Regions from separate parts of the Streptococcus nidrosiense genome, predicted to be linked through region 1. Evidence: predicted binding sites of a transcription regulator. Region 1 holds the regulator's gene; the other holds the start of a gene.
What was found. The regulator Rex, encoded in region 1, represses fermentation and respiration genes when NADH is low (regulators of the CRP and FNR family bind a similar motif). The targets are predictions, from matches to a motif close to TTGTGAANTANTTCACAA.
Positions count from the first base shown of each region.

Region 2: adhP (alcohol dehydrogenase AdhP) is a predicted target of Rex. The motif match lies at 4,946-4,963, and genes of this name have one in related genera.

Region 1 is NZ_CP152419.1:1,416,135-1,424,228, forward strand. Features, by position in the region: gene AAFQ93_RS06700 (ribose-phosphate diphosphokinase) at 1-759, shown strand, start outside; gene AAFQ93_RS06705 (cysteine desulfurase family protein) at 775-1,890, shown strand; gene AAFQ93_RS06710 (DUF1831 domain-containing protein) at 1,895-2,242, shown strand; gene AAFQ93_RS06715 (DUF4649 family protein) at 2,252-2,467, shown strand; gene AAFQ93_RS06720 (redox-sensing transcriptional repressor Rex) at 2,549-3,190, shown strand; gene AAFQ93_RS06725 (gamma-glutamyl-gamma-aminobutyrate hydrolase family protein) at 3,206-3,895, shown strand; gene radC (DNA repair protein RadC) at 3,919-4,599, opposite strand; gene AAFQ93_RS06735 (O-acetylhomoserine aminocarboxypropyltransferase/cysteine synthase family protein) at 4,663-5,943, opposite strand; gene AAFQ93_RS06740 (VIT family protein) at 6,135-6,830, shown strand; partial or broken gene AAFQ93_RS06745 (IS5/IS1182 family transposase) at 6,804-7,070, opposite strand; gene AAFQ93_RS06750 (hypothetical protein) at 7,637-8,094, opposite strand, start outside.
Region 2 is NZ_CP152419.1:629,420-637,513, reverse strand. Features, by position in the region: gene AAFQ93_RS03100 (HAD-IA family hydrolase) at 1-512, opposite strand, end outside; gene AAFQ93_RS03095 (MATE family efflux transporter) at 516-1,796, opposite strand; gene thrC (threonine synthase) at 1,857-3,341, opposite strand; gene AAFQ93_RS03085 (glutamyl-tRNA synthetase) at 3,416-4,693, opposite strand; gene adhP (alcohol dehydrogenase AdhP) at 5,066-6,085, shown strand; gene AAFQ93_RS03075 (PTS sugar transporter subunit IIB) at 6,437-7,426, shown strand; gene AAFQ93_RS03070 (PTS mannose/fructose/sorbose transporter subunit IIC) at 7,456-8,094, shown strand, end outside.

The DNA.
Region 1 (8,094 bases):
AGTTATCCAGTAAATAACCACTTGATGGAACTCTTGATTATGGTTGATGCTTGTGTTCGCGCTAGTGCTAATACTATTAACGTAGTACTTCCATACTTCGGCTACGCTCGCCAAGATCGTATCGCTTCTTCTCGCGAACCACTTACTGCAAAACTAGTTGCAAATATGTTGGTGAAAGCTGGAGTTAGTCGTGTATTGACTCTTGACCTCCATGCCGTTCAGGTTCAAGGATTCTTTGACATTCCTGTAGATAACCTTTACACAATTCCACTTTTTGCAAAACATTACTGCGATAAAGGTTTAACTGGTTCAGATGTGGTTGTTGTTAGTCCTAAAAACTCTGGTGTAAAACGTGCGCGTAGTCTTGCAGAATACCTTGATGCTCCGATTGCTATCATTGATTATGCACAAGATGATTCTGAACGTAGCCAAGGTTACATTATCGGGGAGGTTGAAGGTAAGAAAGCAATCTTAATCGATGACATTCTGAACACTGGCCGTACCTTCTCTGAAGCTGCTAAAATTTTGGAACGCGATGGTGCTACTGAAATCTACGCTGTATCCAGTCATGGATTGTTCGTTAACGGTGCTGCAGAGTTATTAGATGCAACAAATATTAAGGAAATCTTGGTTACAGATTCTGTTTTGACAGAAAGTAGAAAACCTAAAAACGTGCAATACATCACTGCTAGCGAATTGATTGGTGATGCTATGGTTCGTATTCACGAAAGAAAACCAGTTAGTCCACTATTTAAATAGAAATTAGGTGAGTTTTTGATTTATTTGGATAATGCTGCAACGACTCCGATGTCTTCAGTAGCTATCTCAGCAATGACTCAAGTCATGCAAGAAACTTATGGTAACCCTTCTAGTATTCATGGCCATGGGCGTCAAGCAGGTAAACTATTACGAGAAGCTCGTCAAGAACTAGCAAGTTTACTAGGAACAAAGCCACAACATATCTTCTTTACCACTGGTGGTACTGAAAGCAATAATACTGCTATCATCGGCTACTGCCTTCGCCATCAAAATCGTGGGAAGCACATTATCACTACTGCGATTGAGCACCATGCTGTTCTAGAACCCATCAAATACTTGGTTGAAAATTTCGGTTTTGAAGTGACTATTTTACAGCCTGAACATCAAGAAATCACTGCAGACCAAATCAAAAATGCACTGCGTGAAGATACCATTCTTGTTTCTACTATGTTTGCCAACAATGAAACTGGTACACTGTTACCTATTGCTGAAATTGGTGAGGTTCTAAAAAATCATCCAGCCGTCTATCATGTCGATGCAGTTCAGGCAGTCGGTAAATTAGAAATACTTCCCGAAGAATTGGGAATTGATTTTCTCAGTGCTTCTGCACACAAATTTTATGGTCCAAAAGGAGTTGGTTTTCTCTATGCTGCATCTACAGATTTTGATTCCTACCTTCATGGTGGTGATCAAGAGCAGAAAAAAAGAGCAGGAACAGAAAATCTTCCTGCCATTGTAGGAATGGTAGCAGCTCTAAAGGATGATCTTGAAAACCAAGCACAAAACTTTGAAAATGTTCAACAACTAAAAGACACCTTCTTAAAGGAAATGGCTGAGACAGACTATTACCTCAATCAAGGAAAAGACCAGCTACCTTATGTCCTTAATATTGGATTTCCAGGTCAACGAAATGATCTACTACTCCTTTGTCTGGATCTTGAAGGGATTTCTATTTCAACTGGTTCTGCTTGTACTGCAGGCGTCGTTCAGGTTAGTCATGTTCTTCAGGCTTTCTACGGAGAGGACTCTCCTCGCTTACACGAATCCGTTCGCGTCAGCATTTCACCTCAAAATACAGAGCAAGAAATAATCACTCTCGCACAAACTCTAAAAGAAATCATTGGAGGTTAACTCAATGGCATTCGAAAAAACCATTAGTCTTAAAAATTGCCGTTATGATTACACACTTAGCCCAACCGTCAAAAAGTTCACTCTAAAAGATAACACTTTTTTTGAAACTAAGGTTGGTAACTATGAACTAACACGTCTTCTTGAAAAAGTTCCAAATAGTGGGGAAGGTTTCCAACTTAAGATTATCATCAACAAAGACTTAACAGGTGCAAAAATCAACATCACTGATAAATTTGGTCTACGTTTAGTCGATATCTTTAAGTCAGAAGAAACTCATATCCACCAAGAGAAATTTTACTTCTTGATGGATAGTCTTGTTGAACGTGATGTCTTTACTAAAAGCGAAAGATAGAAGGCAATTATGTTTCGATTAACTTACAAAGACACCTATCAAGTCGATCGCGTTTTAGAATACGAAGATTATGAAGCACTCATGCTATCACTTTCAGGTTGTGTGACTCTTCCAGATACTACTGTCATTACTTCTCTGACCTATAATGGAAAAGAAATCTATCAGGGGCTTCTGGGAAATCTCTATCGTTTTCTATCTCACTATGATTTTACGAAGATAAGCTAAGATTTTTCTTAGTTTTTTCTTGTTTTTGTTGATTTTTTCACAATCTTTCTATAAAATAGTATTTAGAAAGGTTGTGATTTTGTGAAAGAAAAACAGTCTGCTATTCCAAAAGCAACAGCAAAGAGACTTTCTCTTTATTATCGTATCTTTAAAAGATTTCATGCAGAAAAAATTGAAAGAGCCAACTCAAAACAAATTGCCGAGGCCATTGGTATTGACTCTGCTACTGTTAGACGAGATTTTTCCTACTTTGGTGAACTTGGTCGTCGTGGATTTGGCTACGATGTCAAAAAACTAATGACGTTTTTTGCTGATCTTCTAAATGATAATTCTATTACAAATGTTATGTTGGTGGGTATTGGTAATATGGGGCACGCTCTCCTTCACTACCGTTTCCACGAACGAAACAAAATGAAAATCATTATGGCTTTTGATTTGGATGATCATCCTGAAGTTGGGACAAAAACTCCTGATGGAATCCCAATTTATGGAATTTCCCAAATCAAGGATAAAATAAAGAATGCAGATGTTAAAACTGCAATCTTAACAGTTCCGAGTGTCAAATCACAAGAAGTAGCTAATCTCCTTGTCGAAGCAGGTATTAAAGGAATTTTAAGCTTTTCACCCGTTCATCTCCAACTACCAAAAGATGTGGTAGCTCAGTATGTAGATTTAACTAGTGAATTGCAAACTCTCCTCTATTTCATGAGAAAAGAGGATTAGAAAGCGAAAGCATTTATGAAAAAACCAGTTATTGGGATTACAGGAAACGAAAAAGCTCATCCTGATGATGAGCTTATGATGAGCTATGCTGCGAAAGGCTTTGTTGAAGGAGTCAAGGAAGCTGGGGGAATTCCCATTATCCTACCCATTGGTGATCAAGAAATGGCTAGTTACTACATTGGCTTGATTGATAAACTCATTTTAACTGGTGGACAAAATGTCGATCCAAAGTTCTATGGTGAACCTAAAACGATCGATAGCGATGACTACTACCTTCAAAGAGATATTTTTGAGCTAGCTCTTATAAAAGAAGCCATTAAACAGAAGAAACCCATTTTTTCTGTTTGTCGAGGCACCCAGCTCTTTAATGTGGCTATGGGAGGAACTCTTTATCAAGATATTGAAGACCATTGGCAGGATACTTCAGCCGAGTATACAACTCAACGTTTAGTCACCGAGCCTGATACTATTCTTCGAGAAATCTATGGAGAAATCTCCCATATCAACTCTTTCCACCATCAGAGTATTAAGGACCTAGCTCCAAATCTCAAGGTTGTAGCTCATGATCCTAAAGATGGAATTATCGAGGCTGTTACAACAACGGATGGTTTCCCTTACCTCGGTGTTCAATGGCATCCAGAATTTCTCTTTGAAAATCGCCCCAAAGATAAAACACTTTTCGACTATGTCGTCAATGAATTGTAAAACCTGTATCACATACAGGTTTTTTATACCAGTTCCGTCTTCTCACGGTAACTAAAATAATCGGAGTGTGAGACAATTAGATGGTCTAATAAGACCAAACCCATTAATTCGCAGGCTTCTTTAACAAGCTTCGTAACATGGTCATCATTTCTACTCGGCATGACAGCACCAGATGGATGATTATGAACCAGAATCACAGATGTTGCCATATGCTTCAAAGCATAGTGGAGAATTTCCCTTGGTTCCGCAATACTTCTAGTAGCTGAGCCGATAAAAATGGTTTGCTGATGAATGATTTGATTTTGAGTATTAAGATAGAGCGCTACCAGGTGCTCTTGTTTTTTATCTCCCAGTTCAGCTTGCATCTTTTTAGCCAGTCTTTGACTACTGAGGATACTCTCTGCCTCCATGGTTTCTTGTTTGTGAATACGACTTCCTAGCTCTATCATAGCTTGCAACTCAATAGCTTTCACTCTACCGATACCTGATAAACTCTGTAGTTCTTGCAGAGTCATTTTTTTCAAATCAGTTAAGCAATTTAATTGATTCAATACTTTTTGTGCAATTTCAAAAACAGTAGATTGACGAGTCCCTGTTCGTAACAAAATGGCTAGTAACTCCTGATTACTCAAACTCTCTACTCCTTCTGTTACCAAGCGTTCCCTTGGTAAGAGCGAATCTTCTTGAAAAGAAATACTATACATAAAAATCCTCCTCACTTAATTATTCGTGAGAAGGATTTATAATTCGATAAAAACTAGTTATTTTTAGATTTTTTCAAGAGCTAGTCGCAAATCTTCAATCAAATCATCAACATTTTCAAGACCGATTGAAAGACGAATTTGATTTTTAGTTACTCCTGCTGCTTCTAGATCTGAGTCAGACAACTGAGCATGTGTTGTAGTTGCGGGATGAACTACCAATGATTTAGCATCTGCTACATTGGCTAAGTTTGAAAAGATTTCCAAGTTGTCAATCACCTTACGAGCTTCTGCTTCACCGCCTTTAACGTGGAAGGTAAAGATTGAACCTACACCTTTTGGTAGGTATTTTTCAGCCAAAGCATGATATGGATTATCTGGGAGTTTTGGATAGTTGACTTTTTCAACCTTTGGATGATTAACAAGGAAATCAACAATTTTCTCAGCGTTTTGAACATGGCGTTCTACACGGAGAGAAAGTGTTTCAAGACCTTGCAAAAGCAAGAATGAGTTAAATGGTGAAAGGGCAGCTCCCATATCGCGAAGCAATTGCACGCGAGCAGCAACGATAAAGGCTGCAGCACCTACATCTCGAGTATAGCTTAAATTATGGTAGCTTGGATCTTCATTGACGAATTGAGGGTATTTACCTGAAGCTGCCCAGTCAAACTTCCCGCTATCAACGATAACACCACCAATAGTTGTACCGTGTCCACCGATAAACTTAGTTGCTGAGTGAACCGCAATGTCAACACCATGAGAAAAGACATTGATAAGATAAGGTGTTGCAAAGGTATTGTCTGCAACCAAAGGAATCTGATGTTTATGAGCAATTTCAGCTATTTTTTCAATATCAGGAATGTTGATGACTGGATTTCCCAAGGTTTCAATCAAAACAAGTTTGGTATTATCTTTAATCGCTGCTTCTACTTCTTCTAGATTATCGATATCAACAAAAGTTGTGGTGATTCCATAGCGAGGAAGGGTTTCTTTCAAAAGGTTAAAGGTCCCACCGTAGATAGTTGAAGCTGCAACCACGTGGTCTCCTGCATGAGCAAGTCCAAGGATAGTATAAGTAAGAGCCGCCATCCCTGATGCAGTAGCAAGTGCACCTACTCCACCTTCCAGTGCTGCGATACGCTCTTCAAAGGCTGAAGTTGTTGGGTTAGTGATACGGGTGTAAATATTACCAGCTTTTTGAAGGGCAAAAAGATCTGCACCTTCTTGTGTATCTTCAAATACAAAAGATGTTGTTTGGTAAATTGGAACAGCACGAGACTTGGTAGTAGCATCTACCACTTGACCTGCATGCAATTGCAGAGTTTCAAATTTAAATTCACGAGTCATATTTAGACCTCCAAAGATTTCATTAGGTTCATTGTATCACCTAATTCGTTCAGTTACAAATACAACTTTGTTATATATTGGCATAAGAAATGGCTATGGCTATTATTAGAATTGTAGAACTTTTTTCAGATAGTTTAAAATGTTTGTATTCACTGCTCCTATCTTTTATAATGTTTAGAAAGGAGAACACTATGTCAGAAATTACACATGAAATTGATGCAAACTTTGCTGGCCGTTTAAATATCTTGCGTGCTGGGGTACTGGGCGCAAATGATGGAATCATCTCTATCGCTGGAGTTGTTATTGGGGTTGCCAGTGCGACTAACAATATCTGGATTATCTTCCTCTCAGGATTAGCCGCAATTCTTGCTGGTGCCTTTTCTATGGCTGGTGGCGAATATGTATCCGTATCTACTCAAAAAGACACGGAGGAAGCCGCTGTAGCCCGCGAACAATTACTTTTGGATAAAGATATAGAAGCTGCTAAAAAATCACTCTACGCAGCCTATCTTCAAAATGGTGAGTGTGAAACATCAGCCCTGCTCTTAACCAACAAGGCATTTCTTAAAAACCCTCTCAAAGCCTTAGTTGAGGAAAAGTACGGAATCGAGTATGAGGAATTCACTAATCCCTGGCATGCTGCTGCATCTAGCTTTATTGCCTTCGTACTTGGTAGCCTACCACCAATGCTTTCGATTATTATTTTCCCAAGCGAATACAGAATCCCTGCTACTGTCTTTATCGTTGCGATTTCTCTATTGATTACAGGTTACACCAGTGCAAAACTCGGAAAAGCCCCAATAAAAACAGCCATGATCCGTAACCTTTGTATCGGTTTGTTGACCATGGGAGTTACCTATCTATTCGGACAGTTGTTTAGTATTTAAGTTAAAAATTGATGCTGAGCAAAAACTAGCTTTAAAATAAAACCACATAGTGATTTCAAGCTTGAATAGCATCAAGCCGAAAGAAATACTGTGTGGTTTTTGAATAGTTGACCTTGTAGAGTCTAAACTATTGGCCAATTTTGCTAGATTTATAGTCATGAAGGTGAATCCTAACTCTGTTTAAATGGCTTGTTTGCCTCAAATATGAACTCTTCGCAGGAAAAAAACAATCTTTACTCTACATTATCACAGTTAATTATAACGAATTTACTTACAGAGAACACTTGAAGAGCATAAGTCAACAGTGCATTTTCATAAACATAGCTGAAAAAAAGTCAGGGCAACCAGTATGAGAGTTTTCCTATAGAAACATTTGACTTGGGATACTGTCAACAAATAAACTAAACATTCAATATTCATGAGTTGTTAGAATATAACAGAACAGAATTACTTCCAAACTCCACTGATTTATGTTATAACCTGTAAACATTATCAGGATTTTCTAAGTGTTTTTTGTTACTGTAATTATAAAGCATGACATGAGAAAGTGATTCTTTCATAAAACACTGGTACTGAACTTCTGAAATATCAATTGACGCAACATCTGCTCGATTATTGATAAACATAAATTGATGATGCGATAGACCTAACTTTATATACACATGATACACATAAGTAAACTGAATGTCATTGTCTTCTACAGGAGTATTTGTAAGTTTTATCAACTAAAAAGCGCGATTATTAAGATAAAATACTAGTATTAAAAATTGACTTTTTTTCTATCAAAACAGGCAAATAAATCGCAATCACTTACTTTTTTCTTTAAAAGATTCATATATTTTTTTATATAAGCCTTTTATATCTTTTTTCTGAGAATTCAACTCTTCTTTGCCATAGTCAAAATTTGCTACTACAAATCCCTCGTCAGCATCAGAAAAAGTAAAAAATTCTATTTCAATGAGTTTATTATGCTTAGAGTCCTCTATAGTGTCTCCTAAATTATTATTAAATTGCTTCACTTCTTCTTCACGAACTCCGAACCCAAAAGCAGCACCATTTGCAATAATGTTTGAAAATACTTCTTCTGAAGACGCTACTTCTTTCACAGTTATGAAGTATGTAGCTTCTTCCGTTTCTACTTGTTTCACTTTATTCCATTTTTCTGTATCACTAGAAGAAACCGTATAAACTGTTAACTCCAGTGTTGGTTTATTGGTATTTTCTTTTATGATCATTTGTTTTCCAAAAAGGAAGATGGCAAGTA
Region 2 (8,094 bases), 790 kb from region 1:
AATTCTATATCCAAAGTCCGATCGCCGATATAATAAGTCTGCTGAGGATTTAATCCATACTTATCTAAAAGATAAATCGCAGCTTCTGGACTAGGCTTCCGAGCAAAGCCACTTTGATTGGTTAAAATTTCTGTGAAATAGTGGGCCAAACCCAAATTCTCCAAAATTGTAAAAGCATTGTCCCCTTTATGGGTATAAACAAACTGCTCAATTCCTTGCTGGTCTGCCCAAGCTAAGATTTCACGCGCCCCTGGCATCAGAACCACTTGAGCATTCTTCTCAGCCAAGCTCTGAGCACGAACCTGATTGAGCATGTCTGCATCCAAGCCTCTTTCTTCTCCCACCTTTTCCAACAGATCTTGAACGGAAGTTTGTAGAATAAAGGCACGAACCTCAGCCTTATCATAAGGAATGTCAAACTGGGCAAAAGTCTCTTCGATTCCTGCTAAAATAGCCTCATAAGAGTCCAATAAAGTTCCATCTAAATCCCAGATAAATCCAATTTTTTTCATATGTCATCCTTTCAAAGAGATATATTGCTTATAACGATAGTGCAGGAAGAACCATCGAAAACCATTATCCAAAAGCGTTCCTGCCCAAATACCAGGCAAGCCCCAACCAAGAACAATTCCCATCAGATACCCTGTTCCGATACGGATACACCACATTCCGATACTTGTAGCATAAAAGGGGAGGCGTGCATTTCCCAAACCCTGCCAGACAGCTGTATAAATGACTGTTCCCGTCGTCATAGGGGTTCCTAGTAGAGAGAACAGCGTCACCATAACACTGGCTTCAATAGCCACAGGATCACTAGTGTAGAGGTGGCTTAGGGGCGTTCCGAGAGCATAGATACTAAGTGTTAAGGGCAACATAAGAAAGAGGGAAAGCCAAAAAGTTTGCTTACTTAAGTTGTCTACCCTTGCCCAATCATCTTCTCCAACTGCTCGAGCCACCTGCATGACAGTTGCTGTAGCGACACCAAAGGCTGGCATATAGTTAAACTGAGTCAAGACTTCACCGATAGCATTTCCTGCGACTGCCTCAGTTCCGAAAGAAACCACCAAGGCAATAATGACTACATCACCAGCCCTCATCATGAGACGTTCTCCCGCTGCAGGTAAAGCCAAAGTCAGCAAGTCTTTATCCAGTCCAAACCTTGGTCTCGTATATGGAAGTTTTAATTGTGACCACAAAATCACAACCCCGATCAAACGAGATAGGATGGTCCCCCAAGCAACACCAGCTATGCCCATATCAAGAACAAAAATAGCGATACTTGAAAAGACAATATTTAAGGCATTGGATAAAAGACTTACATAGAGAGGAAGCCGAGGATTATGAGTGGCGCGAATCAAGGCACCCAAACTAGTCATCAAGCCCAAGAGGACGATTGTCCCACCGACCAAAGCTAGGTATAGTCCACCACTCTCAGCTACAGACGCTTCTGTCCCCAAAAGACCTATCATCTCTTGTCCTACAAAGATGGACAAGCCCCCTAAAACTAAACTCAGTAGTAGGGTAATCTTAAGTGCTTCTGTCACATGATAGGCTAGTCTAGATTGATCTTTCTGTCCCACACTTTTTGAAATGACACTGGAAATAGCCGCTCCCAAAGCAATAAAAATCGCTTGGTAAATGGTGATAATATTGCCCGCTACAGATACACCCGAAATGGCTATCAAACCTAGATGGGCTACCAGATAGCTGTCCACCATTCCCATGAGCATCTGCAAGAAATTTTCACCCATGGCTGGCAGAGCTATGTCGAGAATGTCTTTATATTTCTTAAACAATCCTTCCTCCTGATGAAAAGAAACTCAGTTAGTTTCCCAACCGAGTTTACTTCCTCTCTTTTAAAGTCCTAGATAAGATTCTACTGCAGTCTGCATCTCTGCTGCTGCAACAGTTGTCTTGTGACGAACTGGAGCTGTTTCAAGGCCATCCACTGCTGGTGGCACTGCTACTCCTGAAATTTCGTGTAATTGAGCCAAGGCTTCAAAGTCGCTAAGGCCTGATTTTCCTGTCACAGCTTCTACTGCAACGACTGGGAATTTGTAAGGACTAGCTGTTGAAGCAATCACCGTCTTAGTCACATCGCCTGTTGCTGCTTGGTATTTTTTATAAACTGCTGAAGCAACTGCTGTATGAGGGTCCTCGATATAAGAATCTGACTCGTAGACACGCTTGATTTCTGCTGCTGTTTCTGCTTCAGTCGCATACTCTGCTGCAAAGAGGTCCAAGATCTCTGTATCAAAATCTGTCAATTCATACTGACCTTGAGTGTTCAAAGCATCCATGAGTTCAGCTGTCTTAACCGCATCATTACCCAAAAGGTGGAAAATCAAGCGCTCCAAGTTTGAAGATACCAAGATATCCATAGACGGACTAGTGGTAACCTTAAACTCACGCTTCTTGTCATAGACACGAGTTTTAAAGAAGTCTGTCAAAACATTGTTGTCATTTGAAGCACAGATCAGTTTCCCAACTGGTAGACCGATTTGCTTAGCGTAAAAGGCAGCCAAGATATTTCCAAAGTTTCCTGTCGGAACGGTGAAGTTGACCTTGTCACCAGCCTTAATCTCACCAGTTTTAACAAGCTGAGCGTAAGCATACACATAATAGACAATCTGTGGTACCAAACGGCCAATATTCATAGAGTTGGCTGATGAGAACTGGAGCTTGTTAGCTGCTAATTTTTCACGAAGGGCCACATCGTTGAACATATGCTTGACGTTGGTTTGAGCATCGTCAAAGTTTCCATCGATAGCGATAACATGAGTGTTGTCCCCAGTTTGAGTGGTCATTTGCAACTCTTGTACCTTGCTGACACCATCTTTTGGATAAAAGACGATAATTTCAGTTCCAGGAACATCCGCAAATCCTGCCATAGCAGCTTTCCCAGTGTCCCCAGATGTCGCTGTCAAAATGACAATCTTGTTTTCCAAGCCATGTTTCTTAGCTGCCGTTGTCATAAAGTATGGCAAGATAGACAAGGCCATATCCTTAAAGGCAATGGTTGAACCGTGGAAAAGTTCCAAGTTGTATTGGCCATCAAGTTTGACAAGAGGAGCAATAGCTGGTGTATCAAACTTGCTGTCATAGGCGTTGGTAATACAGTAGTCCAACTCCTCTGCTGTAAAGTCATCCAAGAAAGCTGACAAGACCAGCTTAGCCACTTCTTGGTAAGAAGCATCTTTTAATGTGTCAAAATCCAAATCTACCTTTGGATAACTAACCGGAGTAAATAAGCCTCCATCTGTTGCCAAACCTTGCAAAATCGCCTGGCTGGCTGTTACGGTATTTTTTGCGTCTCGCGTTGATTGATAAACTAATGTCATAAATCTCTATCCTTTATCTATAGTCTCATCCATTATAACATGATTTTTCAGAAAATTCTTCCTTTATAAGAAAATTATAGAGTCAATTTTTCTTTCAAAGGCTCTAAATAGGTTGTTTCTTGCTGACCTCTCATTTCAAGACCTTGCTCTGCTATAGCTAGCAAATCTTTTGAGAATTGAACAATTCCAGCTGTCTCCTCATCTGAAAGCTGTTTCTGAGAAAACTGGCGTCTCAATGACTTGTAGTCACGACCAAAGTGTTCAAAGAAAGGAGCTGTCTCTAGGTAAGCTTCAAGCTTGTCTAGATTTACCAACAAACCTAGATGAAAGGCTGCTGAAGCAAAGGTTCGGTCTAGGGGTTGCGTACAAACACTACGGAATTCAACCGTCCCTCGAGTTGTTAGGTCTTGATATTGGTAACTACGGTGCGTTTGAAAATCCTTCTCTTGAGGAACAAGCAGAGTTTCTTTTCCATTTAGAGTATAGGCCGAAACTTCCTCAGTAGCTAGGTAATCTCTAGCCCGAATCGGAGAAAAATAGTAGGTTTCCCCATCTCGTTCTGCTGTAAAAATCGCAGAGCGGTCTAGATAATCAAAGAAATCATCCTCATCTTTGAAGAGTTTTGCATTGACACCAACATTCTCTGGATAAATCCCATGCATGGAAGCTTCCCAAAAAATATCCCGTGAAATCTTAGTATCCCATTCTGCTCCCGAAAACTCAGAATTGGCAAATAAGTAAGCTTTTGCTGCTTCAATCTGAGTGAAAGCATTGATAACTCGTAGGTAGTTAACAGTCGATACATCCAACTGAACTTGACTCCCACAGATAAAAGCACCGTATTGTGGAAAGTCATGCAAATCAGCTCTATCTTGGCGACTTCCCATCTGTAGGTAATCCATCAGCATCTGGTAGCGTGGATAAGCCACCGGTCGATTGTCATTGATATCCCAGTTTGGATGAATTCCCCACCCCTGGATAGCATGATCCTTTTGGCCTAGTTTTTCCTGAATGACCTTCATATAAGCTTGAAATCGTCCTTCGACCTCTTGGATTTTCTGGGCTCTACCAAAGGCAAACTCCAAGGTCGTGTAGGAAACCTCAAACAGAATCCGATCCTGACTTTTTGGTTCTACAAGTTGAATCGGATTTCCGTCCTGGTCCTCCTTTTCAACTTCCAAGCTGAGAGCATCCACCAGAAAGCGCATCAAGTCCTTACTGACTTCAATGTCTGTCGCTTGCCCATTTACATGAACGATAGGAAACTCCAACTCAATCCCAATATAGAGATCTGGATTTTCTTTTATATTTTTTAAATAACGGTTTTTCAATAACTGAACAGAAGGGGACATAGATACCTCTCACTCTAAATTCTCTTACTAGAAAGATCAATTGCTTTCTATATTATACCAAAATCCCCTCGAGAAGAAACTCAGAAAATTTGCTGAAAACCTTAAAGAGGCGATCTAAAGTCAACTTTTCTAGTATTTATAGGTATTTACTCGTCAATGCATCAATCTTACTTGTTCAATTTTCACAGTCTTATCAACCGGTTAAGCGATTACATGGTTTTTTACCTCAAAACCATTGTACTATAGTAAATATAGTGATATACTTCACATATAAGTAAATAAGAGGGCAGTTCAAATTCGACTTCACTTGAAAACCTCTCAAGCCAAGCCCCTTTTCCACTGCACCTTAACGACTAATCAAGGAGGATAGCTATGAAAGCTGTTGTTGTAAATCCAGAAGGCACTGGTGTTGCTATTGAAGAAAAAGTTCTCCGTCCACTCGAAAATGGGGAAGCTCTTGTAGAAGTTGAGTACTGTGGTGTCTGCCACACTGACCTCCACGTTGCCCATGGTGACTTTGGTAAAGTTCCAGGACGCGTTCTCGGTCACGAAGGTATCGGTATCGTCAAAGAAGTTGCTCCTGATGTAAAAAGCCTCAAAGTTGGCGACCGTGTCAGCGTAGCTTGGTTCTTTGAAGGCTGTGGTATGTGTGAATACTGTACAACCGGACGAGAAACTCTTTGCCGTTCCGTAAAAAATGCAGGCTACTCAGTTGACGGCGGTATGGCTGAACAATGTATCGTAACTGCAGATTATGCTGTTAAGGTTCCAGATGGTCTCGATCCAGCCCAAGCTTCTTCTATCACTTGTGCCGGTGTTACTACATACAAGGCTATCAAAGAAGCAAAAGTTGAACCAGGCCAATGGGTTGTCCTCTATGGTGCTGGAGGCCTTGGTAACTTGGCTGTCCAATACGCTAAAAAAGTATTCAACGCTCACGTTATCGCAGTTGATATTAACAATGATAAACTTGCCCTAGCTAAAGAAGTTGGTGCAGATATCGTGATTAACGGTCTTGAAGTCGAAGACGTTCCAGGTCTTATCAAAGAAAAAACAAACGGTGGTGCTCACTCAGCTGTCGTAACAGCTGTATCAAAAGTTGCCTTCAACCAAGCAGTTGACTCTGTTCGTGCAGGTGGTCGTGTAGTAGCTGTTGGACTCCCATCTGAAATGATGGATCTAAGCATCGTCAAAACAGTTCTTGACGGTATTCAAGTCATCGGATCCCTTGTTGGAACACGTAAAGACTTGGAAGAAGCCTTCCAATTTGGTGCTGAAGGTCTTGTTGTTCCAGTCGTTCAAAAACGCCCTGTGGAAGATGCCATTGCTGTCTTTGATGAAATGGCTGCTGGAACCATCCAAGGTCGTATGGTTCTAGACTTTACTCACTAAGATAGAAATTAAGCAAAGAATCGAGGTCGGGACAGAAAATCCCACCTCGTTTTTTTGTAATAAAATTTTGACACGACAACTAATTGGACTTGGGGCATTTTTTAGACGCCCAAGAGCACTACTGACGTAAACTTCCTAGTCCCTCTGCTTTTTTATATTAAATTTTTTTACCATTTTATAGATGATTTTATAAAAAATTGATATATCAATATTTGTAAAAATGAAAATTTGAGATTTTTTTCACTCTTTATTATAATTAGTTGCTTTTTTTCTGAAATCGATTTATACTTAAGGAGTCTTAAAGTTTTCTTAAACTACAAGTCAAACATTTTATAAGGAGGAATGACAATAATGAGTATCGGAATCATTATTGCGAGCCACGGTGAATTTGCTGCGGGTATTCATCAGTCAGGATCTATGATCTTTGGTGAACAAGAAAAGGTTCAAGTTGTAACCTTTATGCCAAACGAAGGTCCAGATGATTTATACGCCAAGTTCAACAATGCTGTGGCTGCATTTGACGCAGAAGATGAGGTTCTAGTCTTGGCTGACCTTTGGAGTGGTTCTCCATTTAACCAAGCTAGCCGCGTAATGGGAGAAAACCCTGAGCGTAAATTTGCCATCATCACAGGACTTAACTTGCCGATGTTGATTCAAGCCTACACAGAGCGCCTTATGGATGCTAATGCTGGAGTGGATAAAGTCGCTGCGAACATCATTAAAGAAGCCAAAGATGGCATCAAGGCTCTTCCAGAAGAGCTAAACCCAGCTGAGGAAGTTACAACTGCTGCAGCTGCTCCTGTAGCCCAAGCTGCTATTCCAGAAGGAACAGTTATCGGAGACGGTAAATTGAAAATCAATCTTGCTCGTCTTGACACACGTCTTCTTCATGGACAAGTCGCAACTGCTTGGACACCAGATTCAAAAGCTAACCGTATCATCGTTGCTTCAGATAACGTTGCAAACGACGATCTTCGTAAAGAGTTGATCAAACAAGCTGCTCCTAACGGAGTAAAAGCTAACGTTGTACCAATCAAAAAATTGATTGAGGTTGCAAAAGATCCTCGTTTTGGTGAAACACACGCCCTTATCTTGTTTGAAACACCTCAAGATGCCCTTCGTGCTATCGAAGGCGGTGTGCCAATCAAGACTCTTAACGTTGGTTCAATGGCTCACTCAACTGGTAAAACAATGGTCAATAACGTATTGTCAATGGACAAAGACGACGTTGCTACATTTGAAAAAATGCGCGACCTTGGCGTTGAATTTGATGTACGTAAAGTACCAAACGACACTAAAAAAGATTTGTTTGACTTGATTAGCAAAGCTAACGTTCAATAATTAAAACTAAATAGAAAAGGAATAAAACCATGTCAGATATTTCATTCATTTCTGCTATCTTGGTTGTAGTTGTTGCCTTCTTCGCAGGTCTTGAAGGTATCCTCGACCAATTCCAATTCCATCAACCAATCGTAGCATGTACCCTTATCGGTCTTGTAACTGGTAACCTCGAAGCAGGGGTTATGCTTGGTGGATCACTTCAAATGATCGCCCTTGGTTGGGCTAACATCGGAGCTGCCGTAGCTCCTGACGCTGCCCTTGCCTCTGTTGCTGCTGCAATCATCATGATCAAAGGTGGTAACTTTACTACTGAAGGTATCGCAGTCGCAACTGCAACTGCAATCCCTCTTGCCGTAGCTGGACTTTTCTTGACTATGATCGTTCGTACAATCTCAGTTGGTTTGGTTCACACTGCTGACGCTGCTGCTAAAGAAGGAAACATTGCTGCTGTTGAACGCGCTCACTACTTTGCCCTTGCTCTTCAAGGTCTACGTATTGCTATCCCAGCTGCACTCTTGCTTGCAATGCCAACTGAAGCCGTTCAAGGCGTATTGGAACTTATGCCAGAATGGCTTAAAGGTGGTATGGCTGTCGGTGGTGCTATGGTCGTTGCCGTTGGTTACGCTTTGGTTATCAACATGATGGCTACTCGTGAAGTATGGCCATTC